Regions from separate parts of the Allobosea sp. PAMC 26642 genome, predicted to be linked through region 1. Evidence: predicted binding sites of a transcription regulator. Region 1 holds the regulator's gene; each other region holds the start of a gene.
The links. Region 1 encodes LexA, which represses DNA repair genes until DNA is damaged. Its sites were predicted from a motif close to TGTTCNNNNTGTGTTCNG; they were not measured.
Positions count from the first base shown of each region.

Region 2: rhuM (RhuM family protein) is a predicted target of LexA. The motif match lies at 1,120-1,137, and genes of this name have one in related genera.
Region 3: AXW83_RS17560 (helicase-related protein) is a predicted target of LexA. The motif match lies at 1,522-1,539, and genes of this name have one in related genera.

Region 1 covers NZ_CP014301.1:1,529,791-1,532,060, reverse strand. Annotated here, with positions in the region: gene AXW83_RS07165 (molybdopterin molybdotransferase MoeA) at 1-782, shown strand, start outside; gene lexA (transcriptional repressor LexA) at 912-1,616, shown strand; gene AXW83_RS07155 (ComEC/Rec2 family competence protein) at 1,610-2,270, opposite strand, start outside.
Region 2 covers NZ_CP014301.1:2,526,076-2,528,345, reverse strand. Annotated here, with positions in the region: gene AXW83_RS12190 (hypothetical protein) at 1-228, shown strand, start outside; gene AXW83_RS12185 (hypothetical protein) at 267-662, shown strand; gene rhuM (RhuM family protein) at 1,382-2,270, shown strand, end outside.
Region 3 covers NZ_CP014301.1:3,652,625-3,654,894, forward strand. Annotated here, with positions in the region: gene AXW83_RS17560 (helicase-related protein) at 1-1,312, opposite strand, end outside; gene AXW83_RS17565 (alpha/beta fold hydrolase) at 1,839-2,270, opposite strand, start outside.

The DNA of each region.
Region 1 (2,270 bases):
AGGTTCTGCTCAAGGCCGGACGCCGGCTCGACAGCGCCTCGCTGGGGCTGGCGGCTGCAATGGGGCATCCGTCGTTGTCGGTGCGGCGCCGTCCGCTTGTGGCTATCCTGGCGACCGGGGACGAGCTCGTCTTGCCGGGCGAGCCCGTTGGGCCCGACCAGATCGTCGCTTCGAACAGTTTTTCGCTCGCGGCGATCGTCGAGCAGGCCGGTGGCCAGGCGCTCGATCTCGGCATCGCGCGCGACGACCATGACGATCTCGCTGCGAAGATCGGCAAGGCGAAGACTGCCGGCGCCGATGTGGTGATCACGCTGGGCGGAGCCTCCGTCGGCGCGCATGATCTCGTGCAGGAGGCGCTGAAGCGCCAGGGCATGGCGCTCGGCTTCTGGAAGATCGCGATGCGGCCCGGCAAGCCGATGATGATGGGCCGGCTCGGCCAGATGGTGGCCGTCGGCCTGCCCGGCAACCCGGTGTCCTCGATCGTCTGCGGGCATCTTTTCGTCACCCCGCTGATCGAGGCGCTGCTTGGGATACCTGATCCAGCCAGAGACCGCAGCGAGCCGGGGATTCTCGAAATTGATATGCCGGCTAACGATGAGCGTGAGGACTATCTTCGCGCCGAACTGGCGCTGACTATCGACGGCTGGCAGGTCACGCCGTTTGCTAAGCAGGATTCATCCATGCTGGGCATTCTCGCCCGCGCCGACGCGCTGGCGATCAGGCCTGTCTTTGCTGAGCCGGCAAATAAGGGCGAGCGCTGCCGCTTTATCCGTCTGCGCTGAGGATTGCCGGAGAGCGGATCGGTAAGACATGCCAGCAATTCGCCGTCCGTTGCTTGCGGAACACAACGCGAACCTGTATGGTGTTCGTGATTTGTTTCGATTCTGCGCCGTTGGGCGCCGGCGGGGACCATGCTGACACGCAAACAGTTCGAACTGCTTCGCTTCATCCAGGAACGCCTGCGCGAAAGCGGCGTGCCTCCCTCCTTCGACGAGATGAAGGACGCGCTCGATCTCAAGTCTAAATCCGGTATCCACCGCCTGATCATAGCGCTGGAGGAACGGGGCTTCATCAGACGGCTTCCGAACCGGGCGCGAGCTTTGGAGGTGATCAAGCTGCCCGACGGTGTGGGTGGGGCACCGGCCCCACGCGGCCGTTTCAGCCCCTCGATCGTTCAGGGCGGGCTCGGCAAGGGCCGGCCGGTGACGGCGCAGGCAGATGACGACGCACGCGGCACGATTACGATTCCCGTCATGGGCAGGATCGCCGCCGGCACGCCGATCTCGGCGATCCAGAGCCGCAGCCACAATGTCGCGATGCCGGCCGACATGCTGGGCGCCGGCGAGCATTACGCTCTGGAAGTGCGCGGCGATTCGATGGTCGAGGCCGGAATTCTGGACGGCGACACGGTCGTCATCCGCAGGCAGGACACCGCGAATACGGGCGACATCATCGTCGCCCTGATCGACGACGAGGAAGCGACGCTGAAGCGGCTGCGCAAGCGCGGGTCCTCGATCGCGCTGGAGGCGGCCAATCCCGCCTATGAGACGCGCGTGCTGGGTCCCGACCGGGTCAAGATCCAGGGCCGGCTCGTCAACCTGATGCGGCGCTACTGATGCGGATCGAGGTCCGCTGCGTCGGCCATGTCCGTTGCCGGACGTAGCGGAGGCGAGTCTGTAAGTGCAGGGGCTGCTGCTGGCGGTGGTCTTCGATTCCAGGGACGCTGGCTGTCGTTGCGCTCCGCGGTCAGGGTGCGCCAGCCGTCGCCTGAGCTGACGAGAGCGGTCGCGCCATTGCGGCCGAGCGCAAGCCGGTCGATCAGCCTGGCCTGGCATGGCGCCGACCAGGGGATGGGCGTGATCACAAGATCGGCCCGGCGGCAATCCTCGACGATCGCCAGCCGGTCGCGGGCATAGGCGATCTTGCGGCCGGCGGCGGTCGTGACGACGCAACCGAGGCCGTCGCAGTCCGCGCCCTGTCGCAGGCTTTCGTCCTGCGGTAGGCGGCCGTCGCCATCGGCAGTGAGCCATTGCTGCAGGACGAAGGCGCTGGGCTTGCCGGCCAGCACGAGCCGGCCCTCGGTGCCGCGCACCAAGACGCCGGAGCCGTCGCGTTCGATCAGGATGTCGGGCCTGTCTGGTTTGGCCGCGGCCGCTACGCCGATGAACAAGGGTATGACGGCCAGAAGCCGCAGTTTCGTTGTCCAGAGCGTGGCCCAAAGCAGTGCCACGGCGAAGCCAATCAGAGCCGCTTGCCCGAAGGCCGGCATC
Region 2 (2,270 bases), 1.0 Mb from region 1:
TGCGGAAAGGTTTCACGCGACGGTGAGACGGTCGACGTTCAAATCTATCGGATGGCCGATGGCGATGAAAGCTGGTCGTTGGAGGTGGTTGACGACGACGGAGGCTCGACGGTTTGGAACGACCTGTTTGAGACGGACCAAGCGGCCTACGCTGAGTTTTTCACGACGCTAGAGCGTGAAGGCATAGCCTGCTTCCGGCAGGCGCCCACCGATACGCACCTAAACTAAAGATGGCGAGGGCATGCGTTGCGCGTGAGGAAAGTTGAATGAGCGGTCCGACAAACTTTGAAGTGGGCCAGGCTCAAGAGGGTGACATCGGACGCAGGCGCGTCAGGGTGCATTATAAGAAGCGCTCCGGCAGCAGCCGTCATGGCATCGTTGTTCTGACCGCGGCATCCGGCAAGTCTGTTCTCGCTTCAGTGCTCGGGCATGAGCTCGATCAAAACTTGATCCTGATGGATTACGATGTGAGAGCCGAACTCGGCGTTTCCAAAGGGCAGAAGATCGAGTTGATAATTGAGCGCGCAGGGCTGCTGGGCAAACTCCGTTGGTACCTGGGGAACGCGGATCCGGCTGTTCACATCCCAGCGTGGATTGCGATCTGGTCGCTGTTCCTGGGAATTGCCGGCATTGCCATCGGCCTATACCCGCTGGTCAAATGATCACGGCGCCTTTCGCCGCCACCCGCGATGAAAAGGCCGAGCGCCGCTGTGCCCTAACTGACGAGCCGGCTGTGATCGGCCGAGCGCAAGAGAAGATGCGGCCTTGAATGATTGACGAACCGCAGCTTGCACCACGGGCCTTCTCCGCTTGGCGGATCTACTTGGGCATCGCCATCATTGTTGCTGCAATCGCCGGCGTGATTTTATATCTGCTGTCGCTCGCGCTAGAGACCAAGACACCGGTCACTGCTCCGGCGCCGGTGGTCCCCACTCCTCAACAGCCACCATTGCCGCCATCGACGCCACCACGCGTAGTCCCGATCGAACCAGTCGTTCCACCCCCTGCGCCAGTTATCGAGACAATCATGGCGCCTCTGCCACCGCCGCGACCGGCGAATCTCAGACTAGCGCCTCGCCCAGCTGCCCCTCGCTAACCGACCCGCTTAGTGGCCATGCCAAGACCAAGACGGGAACGAAATAGCATTTGCGTTTGAAGTGCTGTTGACGACGGGGACTAAGCCGGCCGCGGCAGGAAGGGAGTGGTCGCCTCTCTTCCCGGTCCGGCCAGAGGTTGAATTTCAGGCCGCACGCGACGGTGTCGCGGAGCGGTCTGATCCCTTTTCGTTCAGGTTTTCCACATCTGAGGTTGTGGACACCCATGCCGCACTGGACGCGATAGTGACGGTGCGTCACGATTGCGCGAATCGAGCGAGGTTGACATGAAGACGCCCGTCAAAGACGCCGCATCTGCGGCAAATGCCGCCGCTTATCAGTTGGAGATGGAACTGGTGCAGTTCCGCCTTGGTGACCAAAGCATCCAGTTCAATATCGATCTGACTGCGGAAACGGTTTGGGCCACCCAACAGCAGATTGCCGATCTGTACGAAAAATCTCGCCCGACGATCGTCGGCCATGTCCAGAACATATTTTCAGAAGGCGAACTGGTGGAAGCGTCAGTTAGTCAGGTTTTCCGACAGACTGCCGCCGACGGTAAGAGTTACGACGTCACGCACTACAATCTCGATATGATCCTGTCCGTCGGATACCGGGTCAGCGGGCCGAAAGCCACAAAGTTCCGCCAGTGGGCAACAGCCACCCTGCGGTCCTATATCGTCGATGGCTACGCGCTGAATGAACGCCGCCTCAAAGACGCTCCGCACAACCTAGCAAAGCTCGCAGCCGATGTGCGGGCCCTCCGGGCAGATGAGAAAAACATTTACGCGTCGGTGCGCGATTGCTTCAAAGTTGGGTCGAGCGACTATGACGCGCAATCGCCTGCCTGCCGTTCGTTCTATGCGCGTCTGCAGGACAAGTTCCATTTTGCCGTGACTGGCAAGACAGCTTCTCAGATCATCCTCGATCGCGCGAAGCACACCGAGCCGAACATGGGCATACAGGCGTTCGAAGGTAACCGGCCGACCATCGACGAGGCCAAGATCGGTAAGAACTATCTCGACGGGGAAGAGCTGTACCGGCTGCACATCTTGTGCGAGCAGTTTTTGCTTTTCGTTGAATCTGCGGCCCTCCGCGGGCGGCAGCTCACGATGGGGCAGCTTGAACAGAAGTTCGACAGTCTCATGGTGATGAGCGACTATCCTGTCTTCCAAG
Region 3 (2,270 bases), 2.1 Mb from region 1:
CGAAGGTCCAGGTCCGCACCTGGCTGATGCGGGCCGAGAGCGTGTCGATCTCGCCATCGGTGCGGTCGAGTGCCGCCAGCTGCGTCGCATACCAGTCGGCATCGAGCCGGCCATAGCGCATCAGGCGCAGATAGAGCGTGGTCGCAAGATCGGCGTGCTGCATCGGCGCGATCTTGCGGTAGTCGGGCAGCCCGCACACCTCCCACAGCCGCTCGACACCCGCCCGCCCCTTCGCCAGTGCCTTCACATCCGGGTCGCGCGCCAGGATCTCTAGCGTCGTCATGTCCTCGGCGATCAGAGCCCGCGTCAGACCCTGCTCGGTCGGCTGCTGGTTAAGGCTGTCGAGCAGCCCTTCGACAGAGCGTTGGTCGAGATCGGTATTGCGCCATTGCAACTGCCTGACCGGCTCGAAGCGATGGTTTTCGATGGCATCGACAAGATCGGCTTCGAAGGGTGGGCAGCGCCCGCTCGTCCCGAAGGTGCCGTCGCGCAGATGCCGGCCGGCCCGCCCGGCGATCTGGCCGAACTCGGCCGGGTTCAGCTTGCGGAAATGATGGCCGTCGAACTTCTTGTCGGCAGCGAAGGCGATATGGTCGACGTCGAGGTTGAGCCCCATCCCGATCGCATCGGTCGCGACGAGGTAATCGACATCGCCGGACTGGTAGATCTCGACCTGCGCATTTCGCGTGCGGGGCGAAAGCGCGCCCAGCACCACCGCGGCCCCGCCTTTCTGCCGGCGGATCAGTTCGGCGATGGCATAGACCTCCTCGACCGAGAAGGCGACGATGGCCGAGCGCGGCGGCAGGCGCGTGATCTTGCGGTCGCCGGCAAACAGCAACTGCGACAGCCGCGGTCGCGTCACGACATGGACGCCGGGCATCAGCTGCTCGATCAGCGGCTTCATCGTGCCGGCGCCGATCAGCATCGTCTCGGCACGGCCGCGCCGGTTCAGCAACCGGTCGGTGAAGACATGGCCGCGGTCGAGATCGGCCGCGAGCTGGATCTCGTCGATCGCAACAAAATCCACCGCGAGGTCGCGTGGCATCGCCTCGACGGTGCAGACCCAGAAGCGCGGCCGCTCCGGCTTGATCTTCTCCTCGCCGGTGACGAGCGCCACCGCATCGACACCGGCCTTCTCGACCACGCGCTGATAGACCTCGCGCGCCAGCAGCCTTAGCGGCAAGCCGATCATGCCGGTGGGATGAGCCACCATCCGCTCGATCGCCAGATGCGTCTTGCCCGTATTGGTGGGGCCGAGAACCGCCGTGACGCCGTTGGCGCGGGCAGAGCGAGGCAGGGAGCGAGATGAAATCAAGACGCGACCAATCGTAACCGCCAGACGCCCGCACAATCAGTCCGCCGCACCGGCGTCCTGCTCTGGCGCAGGGTCGACTCGTGACACTAGGAGATGGAACGAGTCCCGAACGAAGCAAGCCCGAATCGCGGACCTGGCCGGAATCGGGATTCGTTCTCAACCAGATGTCGCAGCGTCAGCCGCGAAGGCCACCACATCTGGAACCGCAGAACTCGCATCGACCAGCCTCTCGCGCGTACGATCAAATGGCCCGTTGCCTCTTCCCGCACTGCACAACCTAAGCCTTTCCTGCGGCGAAACGAGGAAGACATGGCTACGGCCTTAACGAAACGAAACCTTTGCGAACGAAGCAGGCACGGGTCACCGAAAAAGGCCTCGCAAGCCGTATTCTAGCCCGAAATGCTGCCGAAAGCGGCAGAATCGCAGATATCACGTTCCTGATCCGGTGTGCGGCCGATCGGCCCGGATCGCCCGATTGTCTCGTTCCGGGGCAAGCTGGCTGTCGCCCGAGGAAGAAATAGCCTCAACGCCCGCCGAAAAATTCCGCGAGCACATCGGCCGCCTCGTCTGGCGCTTCGACATGGACGAAGTGGCCGGCGCTTTCGCAGAAGCTGATCCTGGCATCGTCGAAATGCTCGGGGACGAAAGCCGACCATTCCGATTTCAGGATCGGGTCGTGCCGTCCCCAGTGGACGCGCGTCGGCTGGTGAATCCGGACCGACGGCGTCGGGTGGCCATCGATCGCCGCCAGCCGGAGCGCATTCTGGCTGCGATACCAATCGAATCCGCCGCGCAGATTGCCGGGCTTCATGAAATTGTCGATCCAGAGTTCGAAGGCCGGTTCGAAGGCATCCTTGCGATGGGACCAATGCTCCAGGAAATGCCTGAAATAGAGCGCGCAGGTCTCACGGCTCGTCCCGACCAGCGCCTCGGCCAGTCCGAGCTGCTGGAAGGA